Regions from separate parts of the Halobacillus sp. ACCC02827 genome, predicted to be linked through region 3. Evidence: riboswitches for the same ligand, from Rfam matches in the RefSeq annotation. Region 3 holds a riboswitch; each other region holds the start of a gene.
The links. Region 3 has a riboswitch for cobalamin ahead of QRD89_RS03540 (ABC transporter substrate-binding protein). Riboswitches for the same ligand answer to the same signal wherever they lie in the genome.
Positions count from the first base shown of each region.

Region 1 (4,847 bases), 380 kb from region 3:
CTGGTATTTATCTCTGAAAGAGCCTTCGCCGCGTTTTTCATCGAAATAATCTTCCAGCGAAAATCCCATGACTTTGCGTACTTCGTGAGGGTCAAACAAGTACCAGTCTTCCCGATTCTCCACTGCTTCCATGAAGATGTCCGGAATGGATACGCCTGTGAACAGGTCGTGCGTCCGCTGCCGTTCATCTCCGTTGTTCAATCGGCTGTCAAGAAACGGGAAAATGTCTTTATGCCATATGTCAAGATATACAGCGACGGCACCTTGACGCTGTCCGAGCTGATCGACGCTCACGGCTGTATTGTTTAACTGCTTCATCCAAGGAAGGACGCCGGAGGAAACCCCTTTAAATCCACGGATATCACTGCCGCGGCTGCGGATTTTGCCGAGATAGACTCCGATTCCTCCTCCGTGCTTACTGAGATTGGCGATGTCTGTGTTGCTGTCGTAGATGCCCTGAAGGCTGTCATCTACCGTATCGATGAAGCAGGAGCTCAGCTGACCATAACGTTTCCCCGCATTTGCTAAAGTCGGGGTGGCTACAGTCATGTATAAATGACTCAAAGCCCAGTAGGCTTCTTTTACGAGTGCCAACCGTTTTGGTGCTTCTTCTTGTGACATTAAGACCATTGCAATGATCATAAAGCGCTCTTGAGGAAGTTCATAAACTTCTTTCTCTTTACTTCTTGCAATATATCTGTCACTCAATGTCTTCAAACCAATGTAGGTGAATTGATGGTCACGTTCAGGGGCGAGTGCTTCTTCTAATTGGTATATATCTTCCTCTGAGTAATATGTAAGCAGCTTCTCGGAATAGATGCCTTTCTTAATCAACGTGCAGATTAGACCATGAAAATCTTCATATTCCTTGTTTGTTCCGCGGTTACTGGAAGCTTCCTCATACATCTGCTCAAGCAGCATTCTGCTGGCTGCAAATGTCCAATCCGGTTCCATTTCATCGACCTCAGCCAGACACTCGAGAATAAGAGCGTGGCGCTGGTCCTGTTCCGTCATATGTTCAAAACCTAAGTTAGGAATTTTATGGATGATGCGATCCAGATCAAGCATAGGGAACTCGGTTTTCCAAGCTTCTAATCTTTCTTTCCATTGGTCTTTAATTGCTGATACGCTCATGGTTTCACTCCTTGATCTGATATCTACATATAAAATAAAAAAATCCACTCCGGGAAAGGGAGTGGATGAAACCATGAAACGATGCGAGACACAAAAAAGTCCTCGTTCCATCGCTTCATCTTCTCAATCCCCGAAGAAGTTGAAACTCTGCCGAACGAAGATAGGTCTCCTGGCTGGCATCCGATCTTACTCTGGTCCTTCCCGTGCGCGGCACAGTGGAATCTTCCATTTCGCGGATGCGTACAGTTGCGGGGGCAGCTCCGGATTGGTTACCGGATTCCCTATTAAGCCTTGTGGCATCTTCTGTTCGCAAATACTATATGTAGTTGTTCAGATTAATTTTATTAGCTTATCTTGTGTTTCTATCATAACGGACAACGAAATAACATTCAAGCCTTTTCCATTCTACAACAAATACCTCCAAGCATCAAAACCCAGACACAGCGCATTGGTGTAAGGTATAATTTTATAAGAAGAAATATATATAAGAAGCGGAAAGGCGAGTGAGGAAATGGTCAAGTTCGATTGGCATAAAGAAGCAGAAAGGCAGTGGGACGACCGTGCCGGGATGTGGAGTTCAAAAAGCAAGGAAATGTGGGACGAAGGAAGTCGAAGTACGATCCTTCCCTTCCTTGAGAATCATATCCCGAAAGGAAAAGTAGCCGACCTCGGCTGTGGAGACGGCTATGGATCTTTCCGGCTTTGGCAGGAGGGATATGAGGTCACAGGGGTTGATTTGTCGAAAGATATGATTGATAAGGCGAATGACAGAGTCAGGGAACAAGGGCTTACCTTCGTCCAGGGGGATCTAACTGCTCTACCTTTCGAAGATGATTCGTTTGATAGTGCCATGGCGGTCAATTCATTGGAATGGACGGAGATTCCTTCACAGGGGCTTAATGAGATGAAGCGGATACTGAAGCCTGGGGGAAGACTTTGTATCGCACTGCTTGGTCCGACGGCAATGCCGAGGACCAACAGCTATCGCCGCTTGTTCGGGGAACAAGTCATATGCAATACGATGATGCCGTGGGAATTGAAGAAGATGGCAGAAGAGACAGGGTGGAGATCAATAGCTGGACAAGGGGTTTACAAGCGTGGTGTCGAGGACAGTCTCTTGGCGGGGCTTGAAGAAGAATTAAAGCAGGCACTTACATTCATGTGGGTATTTATTTTCGAAAAAGAATAAAACAATCCGGAGTTGCTTCCCAATGCATCAAGGCGCATTGGAGCAAACTCCGGACTTTTTTTGTTGGATTAAGGATGCTCACCGCTTGTCGAACGCATTGGTGCTGTTTCCCACAAGAATTCAGCCACTATTGTGTCGACTTCCGCAAGCTCATGGAGGCCGGAGTGGGTTGCCTGAGGCTGGTAAATTCTTTCTTCGTAGTAACGGCCGAATGGAACGATGTCTTCCAGTCCGTGGACGCTTGAGGCGTGGACAAGACCATCCCAGTGCTCCTGCTCCGGGGCCTCCTTGTTGATGATTCCGGCCACCGCAAGGACGTCTACATTATCTGAGAAATGATCCTTATTCTTAACCATATCCTGGAGAGCATCAGAGTCTGGTCTCAAATCCACGGTTGCGGCCCCGTAATTGGATTCAAAATAGGAATCTTTCCGAATGCCTTTAAATGGACTGGCGATAGCAGCAACTTTCTTAACGGCAGGTACGCCGTCCGCAGGTTCGTTCAGTAAATAATTGATTGACGCTAACCCGCCCATGGAATGTCCGATAATATTTACTTGTTGAACATTGTAGCGGGAGTGAAGCTGGATCATCACGTTTTCGACCCATTTTGTTTGATTGGAAATACTGGCGCGATTATCTTCGAACAATATCTGCACGAACGGGTTCTTTGTCTGGGGGAAGCTTCCCTGGATGGAGAGGGTACCATCGTTCGCTACATAGACCGTCATCCTTTTTTTTCCCCAATTCATGGACTGCATCCGGTCCATCATGGTCTGGAAGCTCCTCGGCCCCCCTTTGAACCCGTGAATGAATAAGGTCGGTGTTACTTCTTCGCGCGGGTACGGTTCCGAGCTGCTCGATTTTGAATTGATCATCAGGATGAGCAGCCCTACAAATATAGAACCCAATGCAATATAAAGCCATTTCCAATTTTTCATTTGTAAAGTCATGGTTGTTCCTCCCGAATCCTGTCTTTCCTTCAGTGTAAAACAAGGAAGGCTTTGGATAAAACGATTTTATGCAAATTTGCGCATCCATGTGCAGAAACGGGTCTTCTTAGCTTGCCCTTAAAGAGCTGTGTCATGACCGGCGGCATATTTTTGTGTTTAGCTCTCGTTTATCGGGGAAAACTGGAAATGTATGAAAGACAGAGCAGCATATATGGAGAAGGGAGCTTGTTTGCATTGACACAAGATGAATTAAAGAGCCAGATTAAGCAGATTATGGAACAACATAAAATCGGTACGTTGGCTACCGTAAAGAATGACAAACCTCATACCCGTTACATGACATTCTGGAATGATGAACAATTCACATTCTATACTCCTACGAACAGCGACACACATAAAGCGGATGAAATTGAAGCGAATCCGAATGTCCATATTCTGATCGGCTATGAAGGCGAAGGATACGGGGATACGTACTTGGAAGTGGAAGGACAGGCGAAAATCCGTGAAGACCAGGAAATTAAAGAAGAGTTGTGGTCGGAGCGCATGAACCGTTGGTTTGATGGGAAGGATGATCCGAACTATATTGTCCTTGAAATTATGCCGGAAAGCATTCGTCTAATGAACGAAGGGGAAGATACGCCTGCAACGCTTGATTTGTAAAAGGATACAAAAAAGGAAACCTCGACTTGTTACAGTCCGGGGTTTCCTTTTTTATTTTTTCCGGATTTAAGAAGTTGGAAGTTCGTCGTAAAAGCGGCGTTCGATAGCGAAATAGTCCAATGTATTATTTGTAAGTTCTGCTAAGTGGTTCATCGCCTGCAGCAGAAAAGTCTTATCAAGCGTATAAATGACTTCTTCTTCGATATGGTCAAGCGTATCGCAGGCGAACTTCCACAGCATCTGGTGCTTAGATTCGTCGATGGATTCTGCCACCATCCCAAGACCTCTGATCAACTCCGTAATGATAAGGTGGTTGCTGCGCGCATAATGTCGTATAAATCCGAATCCCCTGTAAATATAGGATTCGAACGACTCAGACAGAAGCACGACTCTCGTCTGTTCCTCTTGGTCCATTAAATAAGGGGTGAAGGTGATGTAGTCCTCCACGGTAAGCATGAGATCGGCCATTTGATGGATCGTGTTGGTCGCTGTTTTGGGATCGTCATTTCCCAGTGCTTTAATCGCTACTTCCGCCAGTTTATGCATCCCCATCTGAATGTCCTGCAATTCCGTCTCCTTATGACCGATATGTACCATAGAACAATATTCTTTATAATCGTTGCCCGCTGCGCCGGGCCCCCAGTAGCTGAAGAGTGTATTCCCTTTCAATACATAGTCGCCGACTTGAGCGTGAAGATGGACGATAATGTCGTCTTTTCTCGCCTGTTCAATCATTTCCCGATAATCCACCAGCTGTATGTAGCCGGATACGGGTGATTTAATCTGACGGGCATCATCCTGGTATGCTTCCAACAAGTCTTCCGGGTTCTTTTTACGGTATGGTTCAAGGTCTCTATGCAGCGTTTGGTTAATCATTGTTTCTGACGTTTTTTTCATGGTGCTTGTAATGT
Region 1 covers NZ_CP128168.1:315,680-320,526, forward strand. Annotated here, with positions in the region: gene QRD89_RS01715 (ribonucleoside-diphosphate reductase subunit alpha) at 1-1,134, opposite strand, end outside; cobalamin riboswitch at 1,277-1,453, opposite strand; gene QRD89_RS01720 (class I SAM-dependent methyltransferase) at 1,646-2,323, shown strand; gene QRD89_RS01725 (alpha/beta fold hydrolase) at 2,392-3,276, opposite strand; gene QRD89_RS01730 (pyridoxamine 5'-phosphate oxidase family protein) at 3,511-3,936, shown strand; gene QRD89_RS01735 (DUF2254 domain-containing protein) at 4,003-4,847, opposite strand, start outside.
Region 1: it holds a riboswitch for cobalamin, as region 3 does, so the genes downstream of both, QRD89_RS01715 (ribonucleoside-diphosphate reductase subunit alpha) here and QRD89_RS03540 (ABC transporter substrate-binding protein) in region 3, are expected to answer to the same signal.

Region 2 (4,847 bases), 240 kb from region 3:
CAAGATGTACTTATCCTTCTCTTTGCTTTTTTCATTCAGCTCAACGATTTCCTCCGGCAGCGCCTCCTCGGGACGGGCAACGAGCTGCTTCAACTCCGTCAACAGTCGATGTTTCTTCCCGAACTGTCCAAGCAGACGTTCTCCACAGACAAATTCCAGGCGCACCTGACCCTTATTCTTAGTCCAGCCCAGAAGCTTGACAGCCCTTACTTCCCCGGTCGCCTGCGGATGTGTTCCGCCGCATCCATTATAATCAACGCCCGGAATCATGACGAGACGGACATTTTCCGTGACGGCGAGTTTCTTACGCAAAGGATACTTCCCCGCCTCTTCCGCCGTCATCCATGCTGTTTCCACCTTAATATTTTTCAGGATCAAGCGGTTGACCTCTGCTTCCGCTTCTGTAAGCGTTTCTTCCAGAAGCTCAGAAGTATCCAAATCGATCGTGACCGTTTCCTCACCCAGATGGAAGCTGGTCGTCTGCCACTGAAAACGATCTTCCAAGACTGCAGAAAGGATATGCTGACCGCAATGCTGCTGCATATGGTCAAAGCGTCTGGCCCAGTCAATTTCCCCATGGACGGTACCTCCGACGACCATCGGCTCCTCCAAATAATGACGGATATCGCCGTCCACTTCTTCCACACCCGAAACCGGTGCTCCGTTCAAAGCTCCTCGATCACTCGGCTGGCCGCCGCCGGTTGGATAAAAGGCTGTTTCTTCAAGTATGACGAAAAATCCGTTATCATCCTGCCCGGTACGAGCAATGGTTGTATCAAATGCTGTCAAATAAGCATCTTCATAATATAATTTCCGTGTCATATACTTTCCTCCTATGTATATCCTACGGGAATCGTAGCATTTTTTCACATGGTGCCGCCACATATTTCCCGGGAAATCGACGAAACAATAAAGAAGACTCCGCTGTTTCCAGCAGAGCCTTCGAGAGTCTTCCTAATAATTATAAAGATCCTACAGCATCGCGGACGGTCGTATTTCCCCCGACCACTTGGAATTCCTTACCGATTGTCGCCTCATTTTCCAATGTCGCAAGAATGACGCTCGCCACGTCTTCACGGGAAATTTCCCCGCGTTCGACTTTCTCTGCCGCTTCCACTTCACCCGTACCCGCATCGTTCGTCAGCATTCCCGGGTGGATGATCGTGTAATCCAGATCCGTTCGTCGCAGCCAGTCATCTGCATAGTGCTTCGCAATGACATAAGGAGCGAAAGAAGCCGGTGCTTCCTGAATCGCTTCCCGCGTCGTATCGAAAGAACTGATCATGACGTAGCGCTTCACACCTGCCTGCTTCGATGCTTCGATCGTCTTCACCGCACCGTCAAGGTCGATCATTACTGTTTTATCAGGGCCGGTATTCGGACCGGATCCCGCTGTAAATACGACAGCGTCCACTCCTTTAAACGCTTTTGCAATGGTTTCCGTGTCGTCTTCCAAGTCAATAAGGACCGTTTCGGCTCCTAAATCTTTGAAGTAGGACGCCTGCTCCTCTTTGCGGATCATAGCGACAGCTTCTACTTTTTCGCTGTCCTGGATTTTCTCAACCAGATGTTTACCGACTTGACCATTTGCACCTACTACAAGAACTTTCACTCTCACTCATCCTTTCTATGGAAAACATACATGGTATAGTTTGTTCACCTGTAAGATATGTAACCTTTTTTTATAAAAAGCAAACATCCCAGCTGTTCCTACCATGGGGAAGAAAGGAAAATATTGTTTATTTATGGATTGTTTGATATATTGAACTGTGACAACTGAATACGTTTTGATTCGGGTGCAGGCGCACAAATGCTGCCTGCTTAAAAGGGAAACCGGTGAAAAGCCGGTGCTGTCCCGCAACTGTAATTGGGAGCGAACTGAAGGACCACTGTCCCCGTCATCGAGCGGGAATGGGAAGGGTTCAGGGAGCGATGATCATAAGCCAGGAGACCTGCCCGTTTCAGCGAACATCATGTACCTACGAGGATAGGGGGTGTGAAGTGCCGTTTCAGGAGAAGGATGGATACGCATGGCTGCGGATCTTATTTGCTTTTCCTAGGAAGAACGCAGCTTGACAACTTCTTGGGGAAGTTGTTTTTTTATTGGCTTTATTTCCGAATGAAATAGAGGTGTCTCTATGATTGATCCGATAGACAGCTATATCGACCTTTTTAAAGCATCTATTATGAATCAGTTCTACGCCGCTCTTCCAAGTACACTGGAGGAGACGTTCGAACAATGGCAGAAGGAATGCCGTGACTCGGAGGAACGAATTCGTTTAGAAAAAGCATACGTCCTTGTCCGCGAAGAACTTTTCGGTAAGCATTCGCTGTCCTGATCTTATTTTTGTAAGCGGTTACTATAAGGAGGATGTCTATGCCTGATCAAATGATCTATCGACCTGGTCTTGATGGTGTGATTGCTGCAGAGACGCAGCTTTCCTACCTGGATACAGAGAAAGAGGAAATTGTCATCCGCGGCTATGAACTGATTGAGCTTGCCGGCTGTAAGACCTATACAGACTTGATTCATCTTCTGCTTCACGGCAGTCTCCCTGCAGGTGCAGAACGATCAAATATCGAAGCTAATTTAATAAAGGAATATTCCCTGCCGCAAGGTTTTTTTACGCTTTTCGAAAAGCTTCCGTCCTCTACACACCCGATGGATGCGCTGCGCACAGGTGTTTCCGCCCTTGCCGGTCACGATGAAAGGCTGGAAGACCGCTCACCGGAGGTCATGCGTACGACGGCGCTGCGTTTACTGGCTAAAATTCCGAACATCGTCGCTAACAGTTACCACATCCTGCAGCAGAAACCGGTCATCGAGCCCACGGAGGAACTCTCTTACAGCGCGAATTTCTTATACATGATCACCGGTACGATACCCATCGGAGCAGGAGGTGAAGTTCTTCGACCGTTCCCTGTTGCTCTACAGCGAGCACGAAATGCCGAACTCGACCTTCACCGCCCGGGTCATCGCATCGACGAATGCCGACTTGTATGGTGCCTTGACCGGTGCCGTCGCCTCCTTAAAAGGGAATCTTCACGGCGGTGCGAATGAAGCGGTCATGCATATGCTGCTTGAAGGAAAAACGACCGACGGATTCCGTCACCTGCTCTATGAAAAGCTCCAGAAGAAAGAAAAGGTGATGGGATTCGGGCATCGAGTGTATAGGAATCGCATGGACCCACGGGCTTCCCTCATGAAAGAAGCTCTTCGGGAACTCGCAAAAGAAAAAAAACGTGAAGACCTGTTTGACATGTGTGAAGCAGGAGAAGCCGTCATGAAAGAAGAAAAAAATCTATATCCGAATCTGGATTACTACGCTGCTCCTGTCTATTACCTTCTTTCTGTTCCAATCGCTTTGTACACGCCGATCTTCTTTGCTGCAAGAACCCTCGGCCTCTGTGCCCATGTCACAGAACAATACGCCAACAACAAGTTGTTCCGTCCCCGTGTCCTTTATTCCGGCCCGCGGGATCTGCATCCATAAAGGAAGAAAGCCGGGCTGCCTGCCCGGCTGTATGGTACATATTCTTTGTAAAGGTGGAGATGAAATGGAAGAAGTGAAAATGAATACCCTCAAGGAAACCGATCCATTATTGGAGGAAATCGCTGCTTATGCGGTTCACGAAGAAGTTACCAGCGAGGAAGCGTTGCAGACAGCCCAGTACGTCCTGATGGATTCGCTTGGCTGCGGGTTTCTCGCCCTTCGATACCCGGAATGCACGAAACACCTCGGTCCCATCGTTCCTGGTACTATCGTTCCTGACGGCTCGCGTGTCCCGGGGACTTCCTATGAATTGGATCCTGTTCATGCCGCCTTCAATATCAGCTGTATGATTCGTTGGCTCGACTACAATGACACGTGGCTCGCTGCCGAGTGGGGGCATCCCTCCGACAACCTGGGAGGAATCCTGGCCATCGCCGACTATATCAGCCGGAGGCGACTGGCCGCAGGGGAAGCTCCGCTCCACATGAAGGACGTGCTCGTGAACATGGTGAAGGCCCACGAAATTCAAGGTGTCCTTGCACTTGAGAACAGCCTGAACAGAGAAGGTTTGGACCACGTCCTTTACGTAAAAGTCGCAACAGCCGCCGTTGTTACAGCGATGCTCGGCGGGACGAAGGAAGAAGTCACCGATGCCGTCTCGCAGGCATGGGTCGATAATTCCAGTCTCCGCACATACCGCCACGCGCCAAACACCGGATCACGGAAATCCTGGGCTGCCGGTGATGCGACAAGCAGGGGTGTCCGTCTGGCTTTAATGACGAGAAAAGGAGAAATGGGATATCCCACAGCACTATCTGCGCCAGGGTGGGGCTTTCAGGATGTCCTGTTCAGCGGGAAAAAGCTGACACTGGCCCGCCCGCTCGGTTCCTATGTCATGGAGAATATCCTGTTTAAAATCGCATACCCAGCCGAGTTTCATGCCCAGACGGCTGCGGAAGCCGCCGTCCAGCTCCACACGGAAGTAAAAGACAGACTCTCCGACATTGCCAGGATTACCATCACAACCCATGAATCGGCGATTCGGATCATTGATAAGAAAGGACCGCTGCACAACCCTGCGGATCGCGATCACTGCCTGCAGTACATCACAGCTGTCGGATTGATTTACGGCACCCTGAACGCCGACCACTATGAAGATGACACGGCCCGGAATCCGGATATCGACCGACTAAGAGGGTTGATGACAACGGTGGAGTGCGAGGAATACAGCCGCGATTACCTCGATCCGGATAAACGTTCGATCGCCAATGCTGTTCAGGTATTCTTTACAGACGGTTCCTGCACTGAACAAGTGGCAATTGAATACCCCCTTGGCCACCGCAGACGCCGGGA
Region 2 covers NZ_CP128168.1:459,254-464,100, reverse strand. Annotated here, with positions in the region: gene QRD89_RS02515 (alanyl-tRNA editing protein) at 1-822, opposite strand, end outside; gene QRD89_RS02510 (SDR family oxidoreductase) at 962-1,612, opposite strand; cobalamin riboswitch at 1,778-1,974, shown strand; gene QRD89_RS02505 (hypothetical protein) at 2,139-2,339, shown strand; partial or broken gene mmgD (citrate synthase) at 2,378-3,494, shown strand; gene QRD89_RS02495 (bifunctional 2-methylcitrate dehydratase/aconitate hydratase) at 3,559-4,847, shown strand, end outside.
Region 2: it holds a riboswitch for cobalamin, as region 3 does, so the genes downstream of both, QRD89_RS02505 (hypothetical protein) here and QRD89_RS03540 (ABC transporter substrate-binding protein) in region 3, are expected to answer to the same signal.

Region 3 (4,847 bases):
TCAATATGAGTATCGCAAGAATGGCGGATGCTCCGGTCATCCTTGTAGGGGATATCGACAGAGGAGGCGTATTTGCAAGCCTTGTCGGAACCCTGCAGCTGCTTGATCCGGTTGATAGAAAGAGAGTGTGCGGTGTAATCATCAATAAATTCCGCGGAGATGTGTCTCTGCTTCAGCCCGGTTTGGATTGGTTTGAAGCGTATGCAGGTATCCCGGTTCTGGGTGTCGTTCCGTTCCTGGAAGATGCTGCGATGGATGCGGAAGATTCCTTAAGTCTCCATCAATACAGCCGTTTCCCCGACGATGCCAAGGATTTGGATATCGCTGTCATTCATCTTCCGCGCATTTCTAATTTTACAGACATCGATCCGTTTCGGTTTGAAACGGACTGCCACGTACGGCTTGTTCAGAAGCCGGAAGAATTGGGAAAACCCGATTTGATCATTCTTCCCGGAACGAAAAATACGCTGGAAGACTGTCAGTTCATGAAGGAGCTGGGGTTGGACCACGCTGTCAGAAGGCTTCACCTTCAAGGAACCATCATCTTCGGGATTTGCGGCGGCTATCAAATGATGGGGGAGAAGATCCATGATCCTCAAAAAGTAGAATCTGAAGCCATCGAAGTGGAAGGGATCGGGATTTTTCCACTAAAGACGACAATGCTTACAGAGAAACGGACGGTTCGCTCAAGCATGAAGGTTCATTTCTCGGGAGAAGAGCTGGATATTCAAGGCTATGAAGTCCATATGGGCCGGACGGAGCGGACGGGGGATGTCGATTCCTTCCTTGATGGTTCCGTAAGCGACGGAGCATATGGGACGTATTTTCACGGTGTGTTCCATAACGACAAGTTCCGCCATCTGTTTCTCAACCAGCTCAGGAAACGAAAAGGATTGCAGGAGGCGGAAGCGCACGTGTTGTATGAACAACTCCGGTTGGAAGCTTATGATCGTTTAGCAGCGCACGTCACAGGTTTTTTAGACGTAGATAGACTGGAAGACATAATGGAGCAGTACCAGCGTAGATAGGAGCAGAAGCAGGGCCCCTATGAAGGCTATGACAAGATTTACTTTTTTCCGACGGGATTCTATAATAGAATCATCACAAAAATTCGAATATTCCGCGATCAGGTCCTACATGCTGTAGGTGAAAAGGGAAATCGGTGTAAATCCGATGCGGTCCCGCCACTGTAACGTTGAGGAAAGCTGCGTGCCACTGTTTGTACGGGAAGGGCAGCTTGACGATGAAACGGAGCCAGGAGACCTGCCTGACGTGTTCGAGAAGAGACTTTCGGGTTAAAGGTCTGCTTCGAACGAGCGTGATGTGTGCGTTTATTTATCAGCGTGTATCATTCCGCCTCCTTCGACGACCGCCTTTTTCTTAGAGAATGGCGTTTTTTTGTGAGCAAAAATAGGGAGGGGAAAGATACATGAAAAGAACACACTGGTTCATGCCGTTTGTTATCGGTATGCTTCTGATGTTTGCTGTCGGTTGCAGTGATGATTCCAATGAAACGGAGCAGGGCGCAGATGCTGGTGCGGAGGAAACGACTGATCAGCAGGGAAATTCTGCCGAATTCCCGGTCACGGTCACAGACGGAAGTGGAGAGGAAGTTACCATCGAAGAGGAGCCGGAGACGATCGTATCCTTAATACCGAGCAACACAGAAATTACATTTGCGCTCGGTCAGGGCGATAAGTTGATTGGTGTCGATACATACAGCAACTATCCGGAGGAAGCAAATGATATAGAAAAAATTGGAGCTCAGGAAATGGATGTGGAGAAGATTTTATCTTTAGATCCGGATCTTGCGCTGGTGACAGATTTCCACCAGGAGAATAATCGCGATATTCTAGATAAATTCGAAGAATCCGGTATCGACGTTGTTGTTGTCGACAGTGCGGAGTCTTTTGATGCTGTATATGACCATATCGAACTGCTTGGTGATGTGGAAGGGGCATCCGAAGAAGCGGATGAGCTTGTAGGCGACATGCAGTCCAGCTTGGAAAAGATCAAAGAGAAGGCAGAAGCTGTCGAGGAAAAGAAACGGGTTTGGGTGGAGGTCGCTCCTAGTCCTGACATTTATACAACCGGTACAGGAACCTTCATGAATGAGATGCTGGAGGCGATCCATGCCGAAAATACGGCTGCCGACCAGGAAGGTTGGGTGAAGATGACGGAAGAGGAAGCCGTCCAGAAGAATCCTGATGTCATCATCACCACTTACGGCTACTATGTCGATAATCCGGAGGAGCAGGTGCTTGACCGAGCGGGATGGGCGGAAGTTCCTGCCGTGAAGCAGGAACAGGTCTTCGATGTGAATAACGATACGGTGACGCGTCCGGGACCGCGTTTGATCGATGGAGTAGAGACGCTTGGAAAGCTCATTTATCCAGAAGTATTTACTGAATAAGATCGGGTGGATGTACATCTTGTTGGGAGGGTTCGTACTTGGTGCGACCCTTCTTGGCGTTTTAAACAGCAGTGTCGATTTCCCGATCCCGGTTGTTCTCGATCTTCTGCTTAATAAAACGCTCGGGATTTCTTTGCGGGATGAGACAGTCGAGAAATCCACCGAACTGATCATTTGGGAAATACGGTTTCCGCGGGTACTGCTGGCGCTTCTCGTAGGTGCTTCCCTTTCCATTGCAGGTGCTGCTTTCCAAGGATTGTTGAGGAACCCGCTGGCTGATCCGTACACAATCGGCGTTTCGTCCGGTTCCGCCCTCGGTGCTGTATGCGTGCTGTATTTCCAAATTACGATTTCGTTTCTAGGCGAATTCACGCTGCCGGTTGTAGCGATTATCTCCGGATTCATCACGATGCTTATCGTCTTCGGGGTGACTCACCTGGCCAATCGAACGCTTGCGATCGAGACGATCATTCTGGCTGGTATTATCGTTAGTTCTTTCATCAGTGCGGTCATTTCCTTAATCATTGCCTTGAGTTCAAGAGAAGATATGCGGCAGATTCTTTATTGGCTGATGGGGAATGTCGGGATGCGGGGATGGAGTCATGTCCAATTGCTTCTTCCGTTTTTCGTCGTTGGGGTCCTGCTTCTCCTGTTCAAAACGCGCGAATTAAATGCGATGGCGCTTGGTGAGGAGTCTGCCGAACACTTGGGAGTGCACGTGAATCGAGGGAAAGTGATGGTCATCGTCGGCGCATCGCTGTTGACAGGGGCTGCCGTCGCCGTATCCGGACAAATAGGATTCGTCGGACTGGTCATCCCTCATTTCATCCGAATGCTTGTTGGGCCCAACCACCGCCACGTCCTGCCGTTATCCACGCTTGCCGGCGGTGGTTACCTGATTCTCGCCGACTTATTTGCACGGACGATTGTGGCACCGGAAGAATTGCCGATTGGTGTCATCACCGCCCTGATCGGCGCACCGATCTTTGCTTTACTTATGATCAGAGAGCGATTCAGGAGGAACGAATCATGATAATGATGGAAGGTGTATCAGGAGGATATCAAAGCAAACGGGTTGTCCATGATATTGATTTGTCGATTCAAACCGGCCGGTTCTTTACATTGCTTGGTCCGAATGGAAGCGGAAAGACGACCCTGTTTAAATTAATTACAGGGATACTGCCGGCAGCGACGGGAACTATTCAACTGTTCGGCAGGTCTCTGCATACGTTTTCTCCCCGGGAAAAGGCAAGAATGATGGCTGTGCTCTCCCAGGAATCGTATGTGGAATTCGACTTTACGGTCAGAGAAATCGTTACGCTTGGAAGATATCCTCATCAACGAGGGTGGTTAAAGCACACGACGAAAGAAGATCTTCGTATCGTGGATGCAGTAATGGAAGAGACGGATGTCCGCCGCTATGAGAATCAACCGTTCCGTACCTTGAGCGGTGGAGAGAAACAGCGGGTTCTGCTCGCAAAGGCATTGGCGCAGCAGCCGAAGATCCTTTTCCTGGATGAGCCGACAAACCATTTAGATATCAAGCATACAGTCGTCATGCTGGAACATTTGAAGAAGCATCAACGGGATCATGATCTGACGATTGTGGCGATCCTCCACGACCTGAATACGGCCGCGTTGTTCGCAGATGATGTCGGGTTACTGCAGCAAGGGAAACTTGTCGCAACAGGGGATCTGTCCTTGCTGCAGCAGGAGGATTTATTGCAGGAAGTGTACGATGTTCCTGTCCATCATCATTATCACCCGGAAATACCGAAGTCACAAATCGTGGTAACACCCAATCAGGAGACGGGTACGATCCCGGATTATCAAATCATTCAAAATGCGGAATGGATCCATCTCGAATTTACCCGGCCGCTTCGGACGATGGCAAACAGCGTCATTGGCGGTGGTATCGGCTGGTCTACGGACTTTTGTAATTTTCATGTAGATTTATCCTACGACTGCCGGGAACCGGAAACGGATGTCATCAGCTGGATGAAAACAAGAGGCGTCGATCCCGCTCAAACAATTGGAATGATGACCGCTGTCCATCTGCAGGACTATGTCATCTGTAAAGAAAACGTTCAGGGTATCGGTGTAATGGCTGTAGTGACGGCAGGGGTCGGTAATGCGGTCGATATTTCTAAAAGAAGAGAACTGGGTGCAATCCAGCCGGGTACGATCAACATTATGGTTTTTGTTGATGCTCATTTGACAGACGGTGCTCTCGTCAATGCCGTCCAATCTGTGACAGAAGCTAAGGTGAAAGCGTTGGCAGACCAGTCTGTCCTGGATCCAGTGACGGGATCGACAGCGACTGGTACTTCTACAGATAGTACCGTCGTCGCCTCCACACAGGTAGGGGCACTGACTCCCTATGCCGGCTCAGGGACGGCCGTCGGGCAGGCAATCGGTACGATTGTCTACCGCG
Region 3 covers NZ_CP128168.1:699,863-704,709, forward strand. Annotated here, with positions in the region: gene QRD89_RS03535 (cobyric acid synthase) at 1-1,028, shown strand, start outside; cobalamin riboswitch at 1,112-1,285, shown strand; gene QRD89_RS03540 (ABC transporter substrate-binding protein) at 1,430-2,413, shown strand; gene QRD89_RS03545 (FecCD family ABC transporter permease) at 2,376-3,446, shown strand; gene QRD89_RS03550 (adenosylcobinamide amidohydrolase) at 3,443-4,847, shown strand, end outside.

Region 4 (4,847 bases), 1.2 Mb from region 3:
GTTCCAGGCCGCTGAACTTCACTTCCCGATAACCGGCCGAAAATGCCGTTGCAAGCAAAGCATCCACCATTTCCCTTCTTTCCCTTTCATCCTTGAAGGCATGGTGATCTACATCAAGATACAAACGCTCTTTATCTTCCTTAATGACGGACAAACGAACATGATCTGGAATTGGAGACTCAAGCTGCGGAAAAGGAGCATTCTTTCCCATCTCTGTAAGGAGATCCGAAAAGTCTGCATCATCATCTGCTTGTACGGGAGTGAGCAGCGATTTTGTGGAAGCATCATAGTGATAAATAAGAAAATAATACGTTTCTTCTGAAACTACAGGCAGTTTATCGGTTATACCATAATTACCGATGGCAACCTGTTTCCCGTCAGAAGTCTTCACGTCAACGGAATCTGAGGCATATCCGGATAATTCCCACCTCACACTTTCCACGACAGACCTAGCCCATGAACTCCCGCTGACTTGATAGTTCTCAGGAAATACCGCTCTCGCTTTCCCATTCTCTTCATCTATCTCGTAATCCACTTCAGGAACGGTACGCGGAGAAAGTCCGAAAGTGTCTGGGTCCACTCTCGTTTCTTCGGAAGCGAGTGTGATTGGAATGACGAACTCTCCATTCCTGTCCGGGAAGGCCTGCACCCTCATCCCGGATTTGCGGGTATCTGCAACCAGTGACAGAGTATGTGTCGGCATATCCAATCCAGATCCTTCCAAAACGGGTGGTAATGGGACAAACTCCCCTTCCCTCGTGTCTGTTTGCTGTGCCCCTTGTTCAGGAAGGGGATGCAGGCTTTCCTGAACAAACGGAAGAGAGACTGCAAGGAGAGAGAGAACGGTAAGAATAGATAATAGAGGAACAATCCGGTGCCGCTTCTTCCTCACACCACGATTTATCCTTCTTTCAACAGCGCGGTACACCTCCCCCTGCTCCCTTTTGTCTTCCAAAGAAGGTAACTGATAAAGCCACTGCTTCACATCCTGGTCTGATATTTTTTTCTTACTCAATGTCTCCTCCTCCTTCCCTCGCTTTTTCTATATGGGTTCTCAAGGCTTTCATACCACGATGCTGCGTCGTTTTCACTTTGCTTTCACTGAAAGAAAGAGCCTCTGCTGTTTCCTGAATGGACATTCCCTGCATATAGCGGAGTATGAGCACACTCCTCTGATTAAAAGAACACTTATCCAAAGCTCTGTACATTTCCTTCACCTCTTCGTTCATTACAGCCACTTCCTCAGGCAGAGGGAGACCATCGCGTAAGCTCTCCTTATTCTTCGTCCAATCAAATGTTTCTATAATACGATCCCTTTTTCTCTTCTGCTTCCGAAAATAGTCGATGGCCACGTGACGGGCAATGGAAAGCAGCCACGTCTTTTCTGAGCTTTGCTTTCGAAAGGAATGATAGGATTTTATGACACGTATGTACACTTCCTGCACGAGATCTTCTGCAACAGCACGGTCCTTGACCATATAGATAAGAAATTGAAATAAATCCCGGTGATGTTGCTTATACAGTTCATCAAAGAACGATTTCAAAACAGTACCCCCTGAATCACCTATGTATATAGTCGTAACAAATAGGTAATCGTTACACTACCTATACTAATACGAAAAAAAAAGAAAAAGCTACCCTGTTCTAGGGCAGCTTTCCTGCTGGGTCCAATCTATGGTTTGTTAATGGGTAACGTCTGAACAACCGTCCTAATACAGGAGCCATAACAATCAGAAAAACAGTGTTTGAAACCGCATGATTGATGTCCATAGGAATCCCTGCCAGATAATAGGCCCAGAAGGGCTGCCCTGCGACATGCATCGTGAGAGACAGGACAAAGCCATAGAAGATACCACTCAAAAAACCATATACAGATAACAACCATACCGGAAGCTTAGGAAAAACCTTACCTAAGATACCTGCTCCGACACCGATTAAACCCCAGGCTGTTATCTGCCATACGGTCCACATACCCATGCCGAGGAGGAGGTTGGAAGTCAGTGTCGTTACGAAAGCAACCAGTACACCTCCAACTGGACCCAGCCAAAATCCGGCGATGATAATAATCGCCGTTACAGGCTGAACATTAGGAATATTGGCAAGAGCCATTCGGCCCGCAACAGCTAATGCTGACAGCATGGCAATCAACGTCAGTTTATATGTGTTCATAGTTGGTCATTCCCACGCATGATAATCGAAGGTAACCTGATCTCCATCTTTCAATTCATAATCTTCTGCGCCGACTTGACCTTCTTCTCCATTGACGGTGTACATCCATGCTTTCTTTTCATCGCCTCCAACACCTTCAATGGAGTTGATGAATCCTCCGGACTGTTCCACTTTGAAATTGTCCTCCATCACCTGCATCAGATTCGCACCTTCTTCGGCAGTAATCGATTCAGAAGCAATTTCTTCGGCACCATTATCTTGTGAAAGCTCCACCTCTACGGTAATTTCCTGTTCCTGCTGTTCGGTCGTTTCTGCACTCTTTTCTTCATCTTCCTGCGCGCCGCATCCTGCCAAAACACCGACGGCAAGGAAGGCCGCCATCATCAGGCGATACCATTTCTGTAACATTTTTTTCTCCCCTTCTGTCTTTTTGAGGGTTTTGAGTAGCCACAAATAAGAGCCTGCCCCTGTTGGGACAAGCTCTAAGACGAACCAATAGAAGCGGGACTGGCCGCCATTCACCGATCGGTTGCCTCAAATACTCAATCCTCGAAGTATTGAAACGCGAGATCAGGCAGGTCTACTGACTCGTGCGTCATCCTTCCAAGGCTCCTTCCCGTTATCCACAGTGGATCCACCTTTTCGTCGGCACTCACAGTTGCGAGGACAGTTCCGGTTTCCTTACCGGATTCCCATTTTAAGTCTTTCAGACACCTGAATTCTCATTTTATACAGTTCCTTTTTAAGCGTACACGAAACCGTCACAATTGGCAATAAGGGGATTACCCATGAATGAAAGGGATGTGGAAGGTAAAGGTCGTCCCTTCCCCAAGCCTGCTGTGGACGCTGATCTCTCCGTCGTGCCCCTCGACGATGTTCTTTGCAATGGCGAGACCGAGACCGGTTCCTTTCTTATAATCCTTCGTTTTTCGCTTCCTGGATTTGTCCGCCTTATAGAAGCGTTCAAATACAAATGGCAGGTCTTCTTCAGCAATGCCCATACCGCTGTCGTTTACCGAAGCGACCCAGTCATTCCCGTCTGGAACGACCGTCACATTTACTTCTCCGCCTTCTTCCGTGTGGCGGATGGCATTATCAATCAAGTTCGTGAACACTTGTTCAATTCGATCCGGATCAAAGGTAAGCCTGCCGAGTTCAGGAGCAAGATCAAGCGTAAGGTTCACCTGTTTATCACCTGCCAGACCACTGAACTTCCGGATAATCTTCTGCATATACGGTCCCATTTCGATCGTATCATGAGCGAGCTGAATATGCCCCGCTTCCATACGGGCCAAATCCAGCAGCTCGTTGACCAATCTGCCGATCCTGAGGGATTCATCATGAATGATCTGAGCCAGCTCGTTTTTGTCTTCTTTAGTTTCTGCAATATCATCCACAATTGCCTCGCTGTATCCCTGAAGCATAGAAATTGGAGTGCGTAGTTCGTGCGAAACATTCGCTATAAAATCTTTACGAAGCTTATTTAGTCTCCGTTCTTCCGTCATATCACGCAGAACCGCGACGGCTCCACGAACCTTTTCCCTGTCATAGAGAGGGGTCATAATGATCACCCATGAGCGACCTTGTACGGATACTTCCACCATGGATTCATGTTCCTCTGTTATAACACTTTGAAAGAGCTCTTTTAAAGGCTCCGGCAGACGAAGCTCCTCTTCCTTATCCCGGGACGGATCCCGTTCGAAATCAGCGGCTTTCAAATACTGCTGGGCTGGAGGGTTCGTTATGAGCACATCTCCTTGACGATTGATGGTTATGACACCGTCCGCCATGGAACGCAGGATCCCTGAGAGTTGTTCTTTCTCTTGATTCAAAGCATTAATATGAAATTTCAACTCTCTTCCCATCCGATTAAAAGCCATGGCAAGCTCGCCGATTTCATCATGCGTTCGGATCGGAATTTTCGTATGAAACTCTCCCTTAGCGAGTTCCATAGCTCCCTTTCTCATTTTAATAAGTGGAGCCGTTATTCTCGTAGACAGGAAAAAGGCAAAAATTGTAGTTAAAATAATCGCGATCCCTGCACCAAGAAATATGATTTTCGTCGTTTGCTCTGACGTCTCTTCGACCGTATCGAGCGATTGATAGACAAAGACCGCTCCAGAGCTATTCTCAAGAGGTGTTCCAACTACCATCACACCGGAGGCATGCTCCTGCATATCTGCAATCTTTTTGACGTCTTTACCGTTTTCCATAACGGCCCGAAGTTCAGGGTCCTTCCGAAACCACGCATCATCAAGCTGCGGCATCGCTTCGGATTCACTTTCAGCGAAAAGACTGTCGCCGGGTCCCCAGACAATGACTGCGCTGCTCGCTGGATCTTTAACTAAAATAGTCGATGAAAGCAGAAGGTCTTCATCAGATTCATAACGGTCGACAACTTGAGAGATCTTGTCGGCTGTCTGAAGCAGATCGCTTTCCGCTTCGAGTATGTGATAGTTTTGGAAGAACTCAAGCAGCAGAATGGTAAGGATAAAAAGGACGAAGCATACAAGCAGGAGGATGGTGAACCAGAGTTTCCCGACAACACTCCGCCAAAACATCAGTCTCCGCTGACCTCGAACTTATATCCGATTCCCCAAACAGTCACAATCATCCCTGCAGCTTCCTGAGAGACTTTACTCAGCTTCTCCCTCAGGCGTTTGACATGGGTATCCACC
Region 4 covers NZ_CP128168.1:1,942,774-1,947,620, forward strand. Annotated here, with positions in the region: gene QRD89_RS10350 (hypothetical protein) at 1-1,015, opposite strand, end outside; gene sigX (RNA polymerase sigma factor SigX) at 1,008-1,544, opposite strand; gene QRD89_RS10360 (ECF transporter S component) at 1,645-2,169, opposite strand; gene QRD89_RS10365 (DUF4430 domain-containing protein) at 2,176-2,577, opposite strand; cobalamin riboswitch at 2,726-2,902, opposite strand; gene QRD89_RS10370 (ATP-binding protein) at 2,952-4,730, opposite strand; gene QRD89_RS10375 (response regulator transcription factor) at 4,730-4,847, opposite strand, start outside.
Region 4: it holds a riboswitch for cobalamin, as region 3 does, so the genes downstream of both, QRD89_RS10365 (DUF4430 domain-containing protein) here and QRD89_RS03540 (ABC transporter substrate-binding protein) in region 3, are expected to answer to the same signal.